One region of the Lysinibacillus sp. NPDC086135 genome, then DNA from elsewhere that is predicted to be linked to it. Evidence: riboswitches for the same ligand, from Rfam matches in the RefSeq annotation. Region 1 holds a riboswitch; each other region holds the start of a gene.
The links. Region 1 has a riboswitch for S-adenosylmethionine ahead of ACIPKN_RS08100 (Na+/H+ antiporter NhaC family protein). Riboswitches for the same ligand answer to the same signal wherever they lie in the genome.

Region 1 (4,217 bases):
TTTAACTTATTCACCAGAAATTCCTCATTGGTTTATTGCATTATCCTCCTTTATTTCAATAGGAATTGCTGGAGGGATTGGTTGTGTGATAGGAGGACTAATCTCGGATAAAATCGGAAGAGCCAATTTAACGATTATTTCTATGTTTATTAGTGCTATCTGTTCGCTAGTAATAGGTTTTACATTTGGGCAGTATATTTGCTTAACGTTAATAATCTCCATGATTTGGGGGATGTCTATCATATCTGATTCCGCCCAATTTTCTGCTGCAGTTTCAGAAATAGCCGATGTTGATTATGTAGGTACAGCCCTTACTTTTCAAATGTGTATTGGTTTCTTACTTACTATATTTTCAATAAACCTAATCCCGATTATACAGAGGATCATAGGTTGGGAGTGGGTCTTTACAATATTAGCGATTGGACCTATTCTTGGAATTGGATTTATGGTCAAATATAGACGTTACGAAGTACTAATGAGAAACGTCTATATTTGTAACTTTTAGGTATTATCTCTATCACAAAAAAATGAATAGCCTCAAAAAAATCCAATTGTTTTGATTATTTCAAAACAATTGGAATAATTTAGTGGTAAATCAATGTTTTTTAAGTATGAAGCTTAGGCTTTCTTTCCTTTCGGGTATCCGATGAGGATAGCGATGGTTCCGCAAATTCCTATAAGAACTGGATAGAAAGAGTATTGTAACATGCTCACTGGTGAAATTCCGGCTACACTTGCGGCTGCCAGGAATTGGGCTCCGTATGGTAGAAGGCCTTGAATCGTACAGGAGAAAATATCTAATATACTTGCGGACTTTCTTGGCTCAATCTCATACTGTTCAGCAATATTTTTTGCAAGCGGACCAGCAATTAAAATAGCAATCGTGTTATTGGCCGTCGATAAATTAGTTAGGCCTACAAGACCGGCAATACCAAATTCAGCACCTTTTTTCGATTTAATTCTTTTTGTTGCAAGGTGAAGTAGAAAATCAATCCCTCCGTTAAACTTTATAACCTCCACCATTCCAGCTATTAATATCGCAAGGAATGCCATTTCATACATGCCTGACATTCCTTCGCCGATCTTTTGAAAAAGGCTCATTAAATGATAGCTGCCATCCGCTAAGCCAACAGCCCCGGCGAGAACAATCCCAGATGCCAGAACAAGGAAAACATTCATTCCAGCTAACGCTAAAATAATGACCAAAACATAGGGAACAATTTTTACCCAACTATAGCTTAAATGCTCCACTTGTGCAGTTTCACCCATTGTAATGAACCCTAAAATAAGGCTCGTTACAATAGCTGCCGGCAACACAATCCAAAAATTCACCTTAAATTTATCCTTCATTTGTGCACCTTGTGAACGAACGGCAGTAATGGTTGTATCTGAAATAAAAGATAAATTATCGCCAAACATTGAACCGCCAACAATTGCTGCCATTACTAAAGCCATGGAAAGCTCGATATGCTCGCTTATGCCAACTCCAATTGGCGCTAGCGCAACAATCGTCCCCACCGATGTACCCATTGATAGGGAAATAAAGCAGGCAATGATGAATAAGCCTACGACAAGCAGATTTGGCGGAACGACCGATAAAGCAAAGTTTACAGTGGAATCCACTGCCCCCATGCCTTTTGCTACCGCTGAAAAGGCCCCAGCCAAAAGAAAAATAACAACCATCAGCATGACATTTAAATTTCCTGCGCCTTTGCAAAAAATATCAACCTTTTGCGCAAACGATTCTTTTCGATTCATCGCTAAAGCGACAGCGCCTGAAATGGAAATGGCTACAATAACAGGAAAGGCGTAAAAATCACCTGTAATAACCCCTGAACCAATAAATAAAATCAAAAAAACAACAAATGGGATCAGCGCCCATGGATTCTCTTTCTTCATGTCTACCTCCAAAAATAAAATTGGACACGTCTTTTGTCCATTCTTTTTACGAAAAAAGGCCTCTTCTTGTATCAACAAGAAGAGGCCTTATATCTATAAAACACTCCTCTTATCTATCAAGCCTTTGCCTGCTGGATTTGGCACAGTAACTTAAATCATAAGTTCCGCTGCCGAGATTTCATCGGGCCAGTCCCTCCATCTCTCTTGATAAGAAGCAAATATATTATTTTTTTTCACAATAATAAATATTATAATAAAAAGTCGATATTTGCAACATATTTTTAATCAAGCTTGATTAAAAGCTATATTAATTAAGGAGATTGAACAAGTAAGAGGATAGGAAAGTGTGAATTTTTGGTGCCGCTATTGAAGGCTTTAATAGTCTAACGCAGCACAATTTGATTTAACAACTAAAAAGGGAAAAAGAAGGCGCCCTTAGAAGTAGGGGCGCCTAAAACATTTGTGGTAAAAATTCCGTCATAAAGCGTTGATTTTTACGTAGCCATATTTTTAAAATCATACGATGTGTTAGGAGGCGTTGTCTTTTTTGTGGTCTAGCCTTTGCCTCTATTAAACTTTGTAGTAGAGTACATGTTTCTGTTGCAAATGCTTGAGGGTCAACTAGGACGTCAAGCTTATAATCAATTAATTGTACCGCCTGTACCTTTGCAAGTAATTGTGCAAAGCGTGTATTCATTTCTGGAAAGTTTTCTTCTAGTTCTAGGTCGATTAAACTATATAGTGTTTGTTCAATGTCAGCTTCGAGTGCTTGTAATTGTTTAATGGATGGCTGTGTCAAAAAATCACCTCTAGTTTTTTAAAAATGCGGCTACACAAGGTAAAAGCCAAGAGCAGCGAAAAGTAAACCGAATAAAACGGTAATGCCTATATAAACAATCGCTTGTCTCCATTTTTGCTGCTCTAAGAGCGTCAAACATTCAAAACCGAATGTCGAAAAAGTCGTATAGGCTCCTAAAAAACCAATCCCTATAAAATGCCAAATCCAATCACTTGGATGTAGCGCAAATAAAAAGCCAAGCGCAAAAGACCCAGTTATATTAATAAAAAATGTTGCCCATGGGTATGTATGGACAATCAATTTTCCTAGATAAAATCGTGTTAGTGCACCCAAAAATCCACCGATGCCAATAATTATCATACGATGCGCCCCTTTGCTAGTTTAAATCCTAGCCATGCACAAGCTAAACCGCCAAAAACACTTGCTAAAATATAAAGAACGGCTTGGAGCCATTTACTATCCTGCAAAAGTAATAGTGTTTCTAAAGAAAATGTCGAAAAGGTTGTAAAGGCACCAAAAAAGCCAGTACCAATTCCTATAATAACAGGCGTTCGCTTTGTAAACGTAGTAAATAGCCACGCTAAACAAAAGCAGCCAATTAAGTTCATACAAAGTGTCGCAAATGGAAAACCACCGTTATTTGAAAGTGCTAGACCAAGGTTATATCGACAGATGGCACCCAAAAATCCGCCAATTCCAACAGCTAAAAATGATTTCAAAGTAAAGACTCCTTACTAAAATGTCTATATTAAAAAGTGTATCATGTGAACAACATTTTAGATATTTTTCTATAGATATATAGAAAATATCACCGTTTTACGATTTTTATATTTCCTTCCAAAATACTTCGTAGTTAATGTCCATATATCATAACAAAATTTTAGTTCTAAATAAGAAACTCTTTAGTATTTCAAACACTATTACATCGTTCAATTGAAATCCGACAACGGTTAATCCGTTGACAGAAAACCCGCTAACGGAAAAAACAATAATACAAAAATAATAATAACAATAGAGCTGATGCCTTGAAAAGCGCACAGTAAAGTTCAAAACAATAAACGATGCTTCAGTTTGACGTTCGTGTCTCTTCTATTCAACTTGCACCGATGGATGTTGGCGTAGCAAAGATGGATGGCATTTTTACACCCTTAATGGAAAGCAGGGGACAGTCTCCGTGTTTACTATTCTTTAATTTATTGGGAGGATGGGCGATAAATTAACGTTAGGTGATAAATTTAAAAAGTTAGGCGATAAGTTAAAAATGTTGGGTGATAAATTTAAAAATTAGGGTGATAAATCTAAAAATTGTTCCGATCAATTGCTGGAAGCCCCTTTCGAACTAGATTTGTTCGTTTAGGGTCTTCTAGAATTGAAAAATTTGTATTTAACACAGTAATCGTATTGTCAAATTGTAGGAAAACAAGGATACTACTTACAGTTTTTTTGAACTTGATTCTTTTTTACCATTCTGCCAGCTACTTAACACAAGTACAACGTGTTTTTGCTGTTGCAAACATGT
Region 2 (4,217 bases), on a different contig from region 1:
TTTGATGAAGTTTAAAGCGACCATATTTTGAGCTGCTGCCGTCTTTATACCGATATTCCAAATAGAGACAGCTTGCACAGAGGTAATGACAAGTAGAGCAGCAAGCCGACTATCACGTTGTAAACCAAATGCTGCTACCATTCCAAGTAGTATTGGCACAACTGCGCCTGCACGTGCAGTAGCAGAAGGGACAAAGAATGCGAGTGCAATAGATACTAAAATAGCACCGAATACAATGGCTTTCGTTTTTGTCCCTACGAGTGAAAGAATCCATAGCGCAAGTCTTTTATGTAAATTGGTAATCTGCATGGCTGCCGCTAGGAAAAGTGCTGCGGCTACTAGTGCTACTGCTGAATTACTAAATCCACTTAATGCTAATTTTAATGCATCTGAAGTGCCTAGCTCTCTCGTTGAATCTTCCATTGATGGAGCTAACCCTAATAAGATTGTAACGAGAGCAATAATCATAGCAGAGCTAACAGGGTAGGATACTGCCTCTGTAACCCAAAGGATGACCGCAAAAGCTAAAATAGCTAAAGCGCGTTGTCCGGCTACAGGTAAATCACCGTTGTTAGGTAAAAAAGTAATGATGATTAATGAAGCGAAGGCTAATCCAATCCAGAGTGGTTTCAAATTACGTTTTGGTTTTGCTTGTTCAGAAGTAGACATACCTTTTCATCCTTTCTTAAACATGACTGTAATTTTCACATCGGCTAGTAAAATGCTTTATTAAGAAAGTTAATTTGTCTATTTATTGTAAAAAAACTAGTATGTGAAATACTCTCTATTTATAGCGATAATGGGCAGTTGCGAGCAAATAGACGGTCATAGAAAAGACAAAAATATCCAAAAGATATTATTTTTGATTCATCACCAAAAAGTTGTGGATGACTTTTGTTAAAACGTCTACTATGTAAATAGTTGATTGGAGTGGAGGCTGGGCGACTCCTAGGGGATCAGCGATAGAGGAACGAAGACTAAAAGCATCACATCCTGTGATAACGCCTTCGTGACCAACATCGTGTTGGCCCGAGACCCTGCAGCGCAGCGGATGTTTTCTGTGCGAAAGCGAAGCGGCAGCAACAAAGCACCCAGTCGGAACGGAAATCAACCACACGTTTTGGTGATGATCCTTATTTTTTCTTTTTGAATGCTGAAGTCACTTTAGGCTCAGTTCCTAGCAGCAATCGCTTAATATTTTCGATATGTAAAATGATGGCTATACCAAAAAGTAATAGGGCTATAATCGTTGGGACTGTTCCAGGGATCCATAAATATGTGGCTGTACAGAAAACGAGATAAAACTCAAGTACACCGACAATTAAATAGTTCGTTACGAAAGATAAAATAACAAATAAAATGAGTGCAAATAAGCCAATTGTCCAATCAATCGCAAGTAATATCCCTATGATTGAAGCAGTTCCTTTACCGCCATTGAAGCCCATATAAAATGGGAAATTATGACCTAGAATGACACCGGCAGCTACAATATACGTGAAGAACCAAACTTGTACTTCTGTTAATTGTGTTATATCTGCTAAATAGGCATGTGCACAGTTTATAGCTGCAACGCCTTTGCTGATATCGATCAGTGCAACTAATATGCCGTATTTCCAGCCAAGGGAAAGTGTTGCGTTAGAGGCACCTGCATTGCCATGACCAGTCTTTTTTAAATCTACCCCAGATAAAAACTGAGCAACTTTAGAGCCGTGAATACAGCCAATCAAATAACCAACAAGAAGAAAAATAATAACGGCTTTTATCATAAAAATTCTCCTTTCAAAATAAAATAGGCTCGTCACTAAAAGTTAGGAATGACGTTTGTTATAACATATGCCCTAAAGTTGATTGGAGTGGAGACTGGGCGCCCCTAGGAGAGCACATAGTCGGAACTGTAATCAACCCCACATTTTGGTGATAAAAACAATAAATATCAAAATAGTGTATGCGTTCGTATTACGTAAAAAAGCAGACGGAAGTTTCAGAAAAAATAAAATTTTAGTATTGACAGTGAAAAAGTCTATGTTTATACTGTGTAACAACGATGGAAATTGAATCTCATACTCTTATCAAGAGCGGCGGAGGGATAGGCCCTATGATGCCCGGCAACCAGTAAGTGATGAACTTGCTAAGGTGCTAATTCCTACAGATTCTTATTGGATCTGGCAGATAAGGGGAGGAAAACTTGCAGCCGCAACCCTCTTCTTAGCTGAAGAGGGTTTTTGTTTTCTACTAAAAAAATCCTCCTCATCTCCGGTACCATCGTAAAAAAATAACCATTTGGAGGTATACAATGACAAAATTTAAACCAGAAACATTGCTGTTACACGGTGGCCAAGAGCCAGACCCGGTAACAGGATCACGAACAGTACCGATATATCGCTCAACGGCTTTCGTTTTTAAAGACACTGCTCATGCGCAACGTCTTTTTGCCTTAGAGGAAGCCGGCAATATTTACACACGAATTACAAACCCAACTGTAGATGTTTTTGAAAAACGCGTCGCTTTATTAGAAGGCGGTACAGCAGCGGTAGCACTTTCATCTGGTGCAGCAGCTATCGCATTCTCCATTTTAAATCTTGTAGGGGCAGGCGATGAAATCGTTGCAGGTAGCTCTTTATACGGAGGTACTTATAATTTATTCGCCAACACACTACCAAACTACGGTATTAAAACGATTTTTGTAGACGAAACAAATCCAGAAAATTTCCGAGCAGCTATTACTGATAAAACAAAGGCCGTGTTCGCTGAAATTTACGGTAACCCAAGTTTAAAGGTACTAGATATTGAAGCAGTAGCAAATATAGCACATGAAAACGGCTTGCCATTAATTATTGATAGCACATTTGCTTCACCATATGGCTCTACACCAATTGACTACGGTGCAGATATTGTTGTTCATTCCGCAACAAAATGGATTGGTGGCCACGGAACAACGTTAGGTGGCGTTGTAGTAGATGCAGGGAAGTTCGATTGGACTCGTGGCCGTTTCCCAGGTTTTACTGAGCCAGATGCTTCTTATCACGGTTTACGTTATGGTATTGACACAGCAGAGGCAGCATTCGCCACAAAATTGCGTGTGCAATTACTACGCGACTTTGGTCCAACATTAAGTGCAGATGCAGCATTTAATTTATTACAAGGTTTAGAAACGCTTCATTTGCGTATTCCTAAACACAATGAAAATGCATTAGCGGTAGCTGAATATTTACGAAACCACCCATCTGTGGAATATGTAAATTACAACGGCTTAGAAGATTTCCCTACCTATAATTTAGCTAAAAAATATTTAAAAAATGGCTTCGGTTCAGTGCTTACATTTGGTATTAAAGGTGGACGTGAAGCAGGGCGTAAATTAATAGATAGTGTGAAATTATTCTCGCACGTAGCAAATGTAGGGGATGCGAAATCATTAATTATTCATCCAGCATCTACTACACATCAGCAACTATCTGCTGAAGAGCTAATCCAAACTGGCGTAACCGAGTCGCTCATTCGCTTATCCATCGGTTTAGAGGCAGTAGAGGACATCATTGAAGATTTAGAACAAGCTATTGAACAAGTAACAGCTTCACAACAAAAAGTAGAAGCTTAATAAATAAAGGACATTGGCTAATGTTGTAGCGTTTACGTATTTTCTCATTCGATAGGCCTCATTTGGTAATGCGTCAAACGTTGCTACATCATCCGCTCTCCTCATTTGGTGAAGAAGCTGAAAATTAATACCTAGTAATTTTATAAGTATTATTGATTTTCTTAATTCCTTGTTTTATACTAGGAAATAAGAAAAGTGTTCGAAGGGCTACCAACCTAGAACCAATGTTTTCAATTAATGCTTAAACTAATTTAGTTTCATAAGTGCTCCCCCACTTTTGAATAGATGAAGAGGAGTAGTTACTCAGCCAGTAGCTACTCTTTCTACAAAACTGATGATAAAGGAGTGTTTTAAATGGGAAATGTGTATAGTGCGCAAAACATTGCATCTTATCTTATTTATGAATTAAATGAAGGTCATGTGTTTGTGAACAACATGTCCATTCAAAACATACTTGCGTCAGTTGAACGTAAATGGCAAGAGAACTTTGGACATTCTGCTTTTAATGAAATGGTCTATGTCAAAGAGGAAGGCTATACAGTAAAAGAAGTTTTCGAAGCTTATGAAAGCTATGGAGCAAATCATATTCCTCTTCCTGCGACAGAGTATTATTTAAAATACG
Region 3 (4,217 bases), on a different contig from region 1:
ACCTTCTATACTGCGCGTTAATGATTCTAATGTAATTTCATGGGTCAGTTTCACATTGGCAGTCAAGGCACTTAAACTAGTTAAAGCATTTGAGAGTTTACCTGGCAATAGCTTTAAATGAAGCCATGGTGAAGTTAAAATAATTCCTGCACATTCATATTTTCGTTTTTGCATGGTATGTAGTAATAGAGTCGCGCCAAGCCCATGTCCTATTAAAATGACAGGTAAATTATACGAAAATGCATTCTCGATTAAATTCCTTGTATATTTGTTGTATTCTTTAAAATCTTCATCGTGAATTTTTGAATATCCTACATTTACTCCATGATTAGGTAAATCCCCCATGACTATGTGGAAGCCTTCCAATCTAAGTTTTTCTATAAGCCATGCATACCAACGGTGATTTTCATATGCACCATGAAGAATAGCAACCACAGCCTTTGCTTGTCCATCAGCTTCCCATTTCCACATTTCACATAGTCCTCCTAAAAAAATAATTACACAATGATTATATCGGAATATCTAGATCATTTTAATTTTATATTTCCATCATGTTGCGTATTTGATACGATAATATTACATCATAGAAAGAAAAGAGGCGATACTCATGATCTATCCATTTAAAGGTAAAAAACCCAATATCGATCCTTCTGTTTTCATTGCTGATTATGCAACAGTTACTGGCGACGTTACAATAGGTGCTGAAACAACAATTTGGTTTAACACAGTTATTCGAGGAGATGTATCACCAACAATTATAGGAAAAAGAGTTAGTATTCAAGACCTCTGTTGCTTACATCAAAGCCCTAAATATCCACTAATTATTGAAGATGAAGTAACAGTAGGACATCAAGTAACTTTACATAGCTGTACGATTCGAAAAAAAGCCTTAATAGGTATGGGCTCTATAGTATTAGACGGAGCGGAGATTGGAGAGGGTGCATTCATTGGGGCGGGTAGTCTAGTTCCTCCAGGCAAAGTAATTCCTCCAAATAGCTTAGCACTAGGCCGTCCTGCAAAAGTTGTAAGAGAATTAAATGATGAAGATAAAGAAGATATGGAACGCATCATACGTGAATATGTAGAAAAGGGTCAATACTATAAATCTCTTCAACTAAAAAATTAATTTAACTAAATCAAAGCAGCTCCACGTTTTCTTGGGTAACCGAGCCCCCCATGATTATGATTAGGAGCTTATTTTTTTCGTTAAAAACAGTGAAAGGGGCTATAAGAATATTGAGCCCCTTTCTGTAATAGTATTTTAAAATATTTTTCCAGACACTTCATTGCTTTAGCTGAATAGTTTATAAACCTGCTTTTTCTTTTAATGCGTCAGCTTTGTCTGTTTGTTCCCAAGGTACATTTAAATCTGTACGACCGAAGTGACCATATGCGGCAGTTTGCTTATAAATAGGACGACGAAGGTTAAGCATTTTAATAATCCCCGCTGGGCGTAGATCAAATAGCTCGCGTACCCATTTTACAATTTCACTTTCCGTAACTTTTCCTGTTCCAAATGTATCAACAGCAATAGATACAGGTTGAGCAACACCAATCGCATAAGCTAGTTGTACTTCAGCTCGATCAGCTAAACCAGCAGCTACGATATTTTTCGCCACATAGCGTGCTGCATATGCCGCTGAACGGTCTACCTTAGTTGCATCCTTACCTGAGAAAGCACCTCCACCATGACGTGCATAGCCACCGTATGTATCAACGATGATTTTACGTCCAGTTAAACCAGCATCCCCTTTAGGACCACCAATTACGAATCGGCCAGTTGGGTTGATGAAATATTTAGTATCGGCATCTAGTAATTCACTTGGAACAACTGGAGTAATAACGAATTCTTTTAAGTCTGCTTGAATTTGCTCAAGTGTAGCTTCTTCATCATGCTGTGTTGAAATGACAATCGTATCAACGCGTACTGGTACATTGTTTTCATCATATTCAACCGTTACTTGCGTTTTTCCATCTGGGCGTAAATATGCTAATTCACCAGATTTACGTACTTCCGTTAAACGACGAGCTAATTTATGCGCTAAACTAATTGGTAATGGCATAAGCTCTGGCGTTTCGTTACATGCATAACCGAACATTAAACCTTGGTCACCTGCACCAATTGCTTCAATGTCAGCGTCTGTCATAGAGCCTTCACGCGCCTCTAATGCTTGGTCAACACCTTGGGCAATATCAGGTGATTGCTCGCCAATCGCAACAAGTACTGCTAGGTTTTCAGCATCAAAGCCGTATTTCCCACGTGTATAACCGATTTCTGCTACAGTATCACGAACGATACCTTTAATATCTACATAAGTAGAAGTAGTAATTTCTCCTGCTACTAACGCTAAGCCTGTTGTTACTGTTGTTTCACACGCTACACGCGCGTTTGGATCTTCTGCTAAAATAGCATCTAAAATGGCATCCGAGATTTGGTCACAAATTTTGTCTGGATGTCCTTCTGTTACACTCTCTGATGTAAACAGTCGACGGTTTGTCATTTGATTTTCCTCCTATTACTTTTACAAATAATATTTGCGAATTAATACGGTACTCATTACCCATGTCAAGTTCGCCCCTAAGGATTGAACTCTCAAGCCGTTGTTGCTGTCGTTGCACTTTCGCACAGTAAACATTTGTTGCTGTCACTACGCTTTCGCACAAATAAACAGCTGATGCTTTTAACACGAGGATTTTCGAAAGATCCGTCATTATAATAAGGAAAGGACTGTATACTTTCCTTTAATTCGTTTTTAACAATAAAAAAATCCTTTTCTCACGCTTACTTAACATGAGGAAAGGAATAATGACTTCGTAACCTTTCACTCTTATCGTTCAAGGGAGTTTCCCCTTGCATCAGATTGGCACCAGCGCATGTCGTGAAATAGTTCATGCAGGTTGCCGGGTTTCACAGGGCCTGACCCTCCACCAGCTCGGGATAAGAGTATCCGTTCAATATCTCATAATACGTAAATGGTCGAACATTGTCAAATATTTTTATCTTCTTTCAGCGAGTGTCTTCTCTGGCGAAAGCATGCTGTGGCATAATTGGTTGTATTCAAAGAAAGTATGGGATTTATACAGAAAGGAATTTGGGTTATGCTGTAAATTAAAACAAAATAATCCCTACTCTCCACCTCACATCATGTGTTAACATATGTGTAACCCTTTACAGTACATTTTGCAGCAAAAGCAAAGCGTTAGCTACAAAACATGTGGTGGATGAATATGATTATAGCCCCTTTTTAGTCGAAGACAAGCTCCAACTATAAAAAACAAGCTAAAACTTCACATCCTGTGCGAACCCCATGTTAGCCAAAAGCTTCCAAACACAATTTTGCTGTGTCGAAAGTGAATGTGTGATCACTTATAAATAGGGTAAAAAGCATTATAAAAACGAATCAATTTACTTTTTGTCGTTTTCTTGAAAAGTAATAAAATCTGAAAAATAATTTCTGAATTAGTATAGATTATTTAAGCAATTGTGTTATACTATTTTTGAAATTAAGAAAATCTCCCTCAGACTCAAGGGAATACTATAAAAAAGGATGGTATTTAATCGATGAATTCAGTAGAAATTGCAAACGAACTGAAGGAATTATTAAACGGCGGTAACATTAATGTTCAACTTTCAGTACCACAATTAGCTGAAAAAGCTACATCTCGTGGTGAAGCTATGTTAACAGTAGATGGCGCAGTTCGTGCAGAAACTGGCAAATACACTGGTCGTTCACCTAAAGATAAATATACGGTAGAAGAAGAGAGCACAAAGGATAAAATTGACTGGGGAAAAGTTAACCGACCAATTTCTTCTGAAGTGTTCGATAACTTATATGTAAAAGTAGTAAAATATTTAAAAGAACGTGAAGAATTATTCGTATTCAAAGGCTTTGCTGGTGCTGACAAAGATTCGCAATTAAGCATCCAAGTAATCAATGAATATGCTTGGCACAATCTTTTCGCTCATCAATTATTTATCCGTCCAACTGAAGAAGAATTGGCTTCTCATGTTGCTGACTTCACAGTTATCTCAGCTCCTAACTTTAAAGCAGATCCTGCTATTGATGGTACTGCTTCTGAAACATTCATCATTGTATCACTAGAAAAGAAAATTATCCTAATCGGTGGTACTGAATACGCTGGTGAAATCAAAAAATCTATTTTCGGTATTATGAACTACTTGTTACCACAACAAGGCATCCTTTCAATGCACTGCT
Region 4 (4,217 bases), on a different contig from region 1:
TCTCAGGTACAGTAGTTGAAGTAAATGCAGATTTAGAAGATAGCCCAGAATTCGTTAATGAATCACCATATGAAAAAGCATGGATGATCGTAGTAGAGCCTGCTGATGCTTCAGAAATTGAAAAGCTTATGACAGCTGAGCAATACGAAGAAATGATTGCAGAATAAGACAAGCCTTTAGCTTCTTTCAGCAGGTGTCCAAACATCAGCTAAAAGAAGTTAAAGCCTCCGGCGGATGTCACGGAATCGGATAGGAGTGCTTAAAGGATGTTAGCCATCATCGCATCCATGCGATAATGGCTAACTGACCTGCATCGGTAAAAACGCCACGTCCTGTGGCATTACCGAAATGACCGACATCGTGTCGGCCATCGTGCAGGCCTAAGCACAAAGCCGATTCCGGACGCAATTATGTCGAGGCTAAATTAATCAGAAAAACGTCGGAAACTACCGACGTTTTTTATTATCCTCATTCATTCTTCCACTATAGTTGGTGAAGTAAATGCAAGTATATTCCTTTATTAATAGGTATCTAACTGTATCAACGACAAGGTTTATTGATATAATGAATTATAAGGGCTATGTCTAAATGGGGGTGGCGTGATGTTCGAGGGAAAATGCTTAATTGTCGAAGGCCGATCGGATAAACTTCAAATCGAACCTATTTTAAATGAAGACGTAAAAATACTTTGTACAAATGGTACAATTGGTGTGCATCAATTAGAAGAGCTACTCGATCCATATGAGGGTTGTGAGCTTTATACATTTTTTGATGCAGATACATCAGGTAATAAGCTACGGGCATTAATGGACAGACATTATCCAGAGGCTGAGCATTTACGGACGATGCCAACATATAAGGAAGTTGAGACAACTCCGAGGAAAGTGTTAGCGGCGATATTGCTTCGTGCACATTTCTCAATCCATAATGAGTATATTTTGTAAGGTTGCGTGAAAAAGATGGAAGAATGGTCAATAGAGCAGTGGAACGCGGCTATCCAGTCCGGTGAAAAGGCTGCCTTTTATTTATATACGCCAATGTGTGGAACGTGCGCAGTTGCATCGAAAATGATGATGGTTGTTGAACAATTGTTGCCACAACTACAGGTTGGTAAAGCGAATATAAATTTTATAGAGCAAATAGCTTATGATAATAAAATCGAAAGTGTACCATGTTTACTCGTATATGAAGGCGGAGAAATGACAGCAAAGGTTTATGCCTTTCAATCTGTACCGTATTTATACGAATTGTTAAAAAATTAATTGACGGAATATTAATCGCGTGGTAAAGTAACAAATATATTAAAAAAACAATAAATATATCGAACTCTTATAAAGAGCGGCGGAGGGAAGTGCCCTATGAAGCCCAGCAACCATCACAAACGTGAAAAGGTGCCAAATCACCCAAAGATTTATCTTTGAAAGATGAGAGAACGGTTTAGCGTATAAGTTACGTGACCCCTTCTACTTGTCTATAAGTGAAGGGGTTTTTTTAACTTCTTTCAGCGGATGTCCAAACACCTGTACCTGTCACTACGCTTTCGGTACAAAAGAAATCCGCTGAAATAGAGGAACTCAGTCTAAGAACGCCATGTCCTGTGGCGATAAAACGAAGCGACAGCAACACGGTTTTATCTGTGCGAAAGCGAAGCGACAGCAACAACAACGACTGAGTGACCTTATGCCGAGGCATAATTGATATGAGAAAAGGAGAATTCGCTATGATTAATCTTCAAAATATTACGAAGAAATACAAAACTACGAATGGCGAATTAACAGCAGTTAAAGACGTCAACCTTTCTATTAATAAAGGTGAAATTTTCGGCATTATCGGCTATAGTGGCGCTGGTAAAAGTACAATGATTCGCTTGTTAAATGGGTTAGAAAAGCCTACATCTGGTACGGTGACGGTTAACAATCAAGAGTTTTCATCCATAAAGGGGCAAAAGCTTAGGGATGCTAGACAAAAGGTAAGTATGATTTTCCAGCATTTCAATTTACTTTGGTCTAGAACTGTTGCAGAAAACATCGCTTTCCCACTCGAAATCGCAGGTGTGCCAAAGGCAAAACGTGAAGCACATGTGAAAGAATTGATTGCACTAGTTGGCTTGGAAGGGCGCGAAAAAGCATATCCATCACAACTATCAGGGGGACAAAAACAACGGGTAGGTATCGCTCGTGCACTTGCTAATAATCCAGAGGTATTGTTATGTGATGAGGCAACATCCGCACTCGATCCAGAGACGACAGATGCTATTCTTGATCTACTTGTCGATATTAACGAACGATTAGGTCTAACGATTGTGTTAATTACACATGAGATGCACGTTATTCGTAAGATTTGTCATCGTGTAGCGGTTATGGAAGCTGGAGAAATTGTAGAACGTGGTGAAGTATTACAAGTATTCCAAGCTCCACAAGCGGCCATTACGAAAAAATTCGTTTCTCAAATTACAGATACGAAGGAAACACAGGAAACTGTGGCACAAATTAAAGCAAATTATCCTAATGGACAACTTGTGAAGCTAATCTTTGTAGGAGAAAAAACAGAGCAGCCTGTCATTTCACATCTTGTGAAACAGTTTGATGTAGAAGTAAGTATTGTACATGGTAATATTTCGCAAACGAAAAATGGAGCGTACGGTACACTTATTGTGCAAATTGATGGCTTAGTGGCCAATGTTGCTGCTGCACTTAGCTACTTAAATACAGTTGAAGTACAAACGGAGGTGATTGCAAATGCTAACTAGTCTCTTTCCGAATGTCGACTGGGAAAAAATGTGGGACGCTACGTATGAAACATTGTACATGACAACAATTTCTACGGTCATCACATTTATACTTGGATTAGTAATTGGAATCTTATTATTTTTATCAAGTCCCAACCAACTATGGGCCAATAAAATTGTGAATTTTTTAACAGGATCAATCGTTAATATTTTCCGTTCGATCCCATTTATCGTATTGATTATCTTATTAATTCCATTTACGAAATTTTTACTCGGCACAATTCGTGGCGCAGACGCGGCTTTACCAGCATTAATTATTGGAGCTGCACCATTTTATGCACGAATGGTATTAATTGCCTTGCGCGAAATTGATAAAGGTGTTATTGAAGCGGCTCGTTCAATGGGTGCCAAAACGTCAACGATTATTTGGAAAGTATTAATTCCCGAATCGTTACCAGCGCTTATTTCTGGTCTTACTGTAACGGCTGTAGCGCTTGTTGGTTATACTGCGATGGCAGGTATTATCGGTGCAGGTGGTCTAGGAAACTTAGCATTCTTAGATGGCTTCCAACGTAATCGCTCAGATGTAACTTTAATGGCGACTATATTAATCTTAATAGTAGTATTTATTATTCAATGGATTGGCGACTTAATTACAGCGAAAACAGATAAACGTTAAAAAGAGCATCACACTACAAACATTTGGTTATCTCGGTTTTATACCGCTAACATATTTAATATAAGTAAAAAGGGAGAGTAATAAAATGAAGAAGTTATTAACAGGTTTATTTTTATCTGTATTAGTACTAGCTCTAGCCGCTTGTGGTGCTGGTAAAAAAGAAGAAACAGGCTCAAGCTCATCATCTAGTGATAGTGACAGTAAAGAAAATGTAACATTAACAGTAGGTGCTTCGAATACACCACATGCTATTATTTTGGAAAAAGCAAAACCAATTTTAGCTAAAGAAGGTATCGATCTTAAAATTGAAAAATATCAAGACTATGTATTACCAAACCAACATTTAGAATCTGGCGAACTTGACGCGAACTACTTCCAACACCTACCTTTCTTAGAGCTTAGCATGAAAGAGAATGGTTATGACTTTGTAAATGCTGCTGCTATTCACATTGAACCAATCGGAATTTACTCTAAAAAATATAAATCTCTTGAGGATCTTCCAGAGGGGGCAACAATTTTACTTTCTAGCTCAGTTTCAGACCACGGTCGTATGCTTTCATTGTTAGAAGCTAAGGGCTTAATTAAATTAAAAGATGGTGTTGATAAAACAGCAGCAGAAATAAAAGATATCGCAGAAAACCCTAAAAACTTCAAATTCGATGCAAATACAGCGCCTGAAATGCTTGTACAAATGTACGAAAATAATGAAGGTGATGCGGTTCTAATCAACTCGAACTTTGCAATCGATAACGGCTTAAATCCATTGAAAGATGCAATTTCTCTTGAAGATAAAGAGTCTCCATATGTAAA

Region 2: it holds a riboswitch for S-adenosylmethionine, as region 1 does, so the genes downstream of both, ACIPKN_RS22595 (O-acetylhomoserine aminocarboxypropyltransferase/cysteine synthase family protein) here and ACIPKN_RS08100 (Na+/H+ antiporter NhaC family protein) in region 1, are expected to answer to the same signal.
Region 3: it holds a riboswitch for S-adenosylmethionine, as region 1 does, so the genes downstream of both, metK (methionine adenosyltransferase) here and ACIPKN_RS08100 (Na+/H+ antiporter NhaC family protein) in region 1, are expected to answer to the same signal.
Region 4: it holds a riboswitch for S-adenosylmethionine, as region 1 does, so the genes downstream of both, ACIPKN_RS18585 (methionine ABC transporter ATP-binding protein) here and ACIPKN_RS08100 (Na+/H+ antiporter NhaC family protein) in region 1, are expected to answer to the same signal.

The regions. Positions count from the first base shown of each region.
Region 1 covers NZ_JBIVCA010000004.1:252,530-256,746, forward strand. The annotation lists gene ACIPKN_RS08095 (MFS transporter) at 1-505, shown strand, start outside; gene ACIPKN_RS08100 (Na+/H+ antiporter NhaC family protein) at 619-1,899, opposite strand; SAM riboswitch class I at 2,006-2,113, opposite strand; gene ACIPKN_RS08105 (hypothetical protein) at 2,351-2,698, opposite strand; gene crcB (fluoride efflux transporter CrcB) at 2,729-3,058, opposite strand; gene crcB (fluoride efflux transporter CrcB) at 3,055-3,417, opposite strand.
Region 2 covers NZ_JBIVCA010000022.1:49,764-53,980, forward strand. The annotation lists gene ACIPKN_RS22585 (DASS family sodium-coupled anion symporter) at 1-669, opposite strand, end outside; gene ACIPKN_RS22590 (glycerol-3-phosphate acyltransferase) at 1,134-1,766, opposite strand; SAM riboswitch class I at 2,064-2,176, shown strand; gene ACIPKN_RS22595 (O-acetylhomoserine aminocarboxypropyltransferase/cysteine synthase family protein) at 2,294-3,595, shown strand; gene ACIPKN_RS22600 (hypothetical protein) at 3,950-4,217, shown strand, end outside.
Region 3 covers NZ_JBIVCA010000001.1:24,416-28,632, reverse strand. The annotation lists gene ACIPKN_RS00140 (alpha/beta hydrolase) at 1-471, opposite strand, end outside; gene ACIPKN_RS00135 (gamma carbonic anhydrase) at 608-1,126, shown strand; gene metK (methionine adenosyltransferase) at 1,305-2,501, opposite strand; SAM riboswitch class I at 2,826-2,945, opposite strand; gene pckA (phosphoenolpyruvate carboxykinase (ATP)) at 3,563-4,217, shown strand, end outside.
Region 4 covers NZ_JBIVCA010000015.1:70,681-74,897, reverse strand. The annotation lists gene gcvH (glycine cleavage system protein GcvH) at 1-167, shown strand, start outside; gene ACIPKN_RS18595 (toprim domain-containing protein) at 603-944, shown strand; gene ACIPKN_RS18590 (thioredoxin family protein) at 960-1,262, shown strand; SAM riboswitch class I at 1,327-1,431, shown strand; gene ACIPKN_RS18585 (methionine ABC transporter ATP-binding protein) at 1,721-2,749, shown strand; gene ACIPKN_RS18580 (methionine ABC transporter permease) at 2,739-3,407, shown strand; gene ACIPKN_RS18575 (MetQ/NlpA family ABC transporter substrate-binding protein) at 3,493-4,217, shown strand, end outside.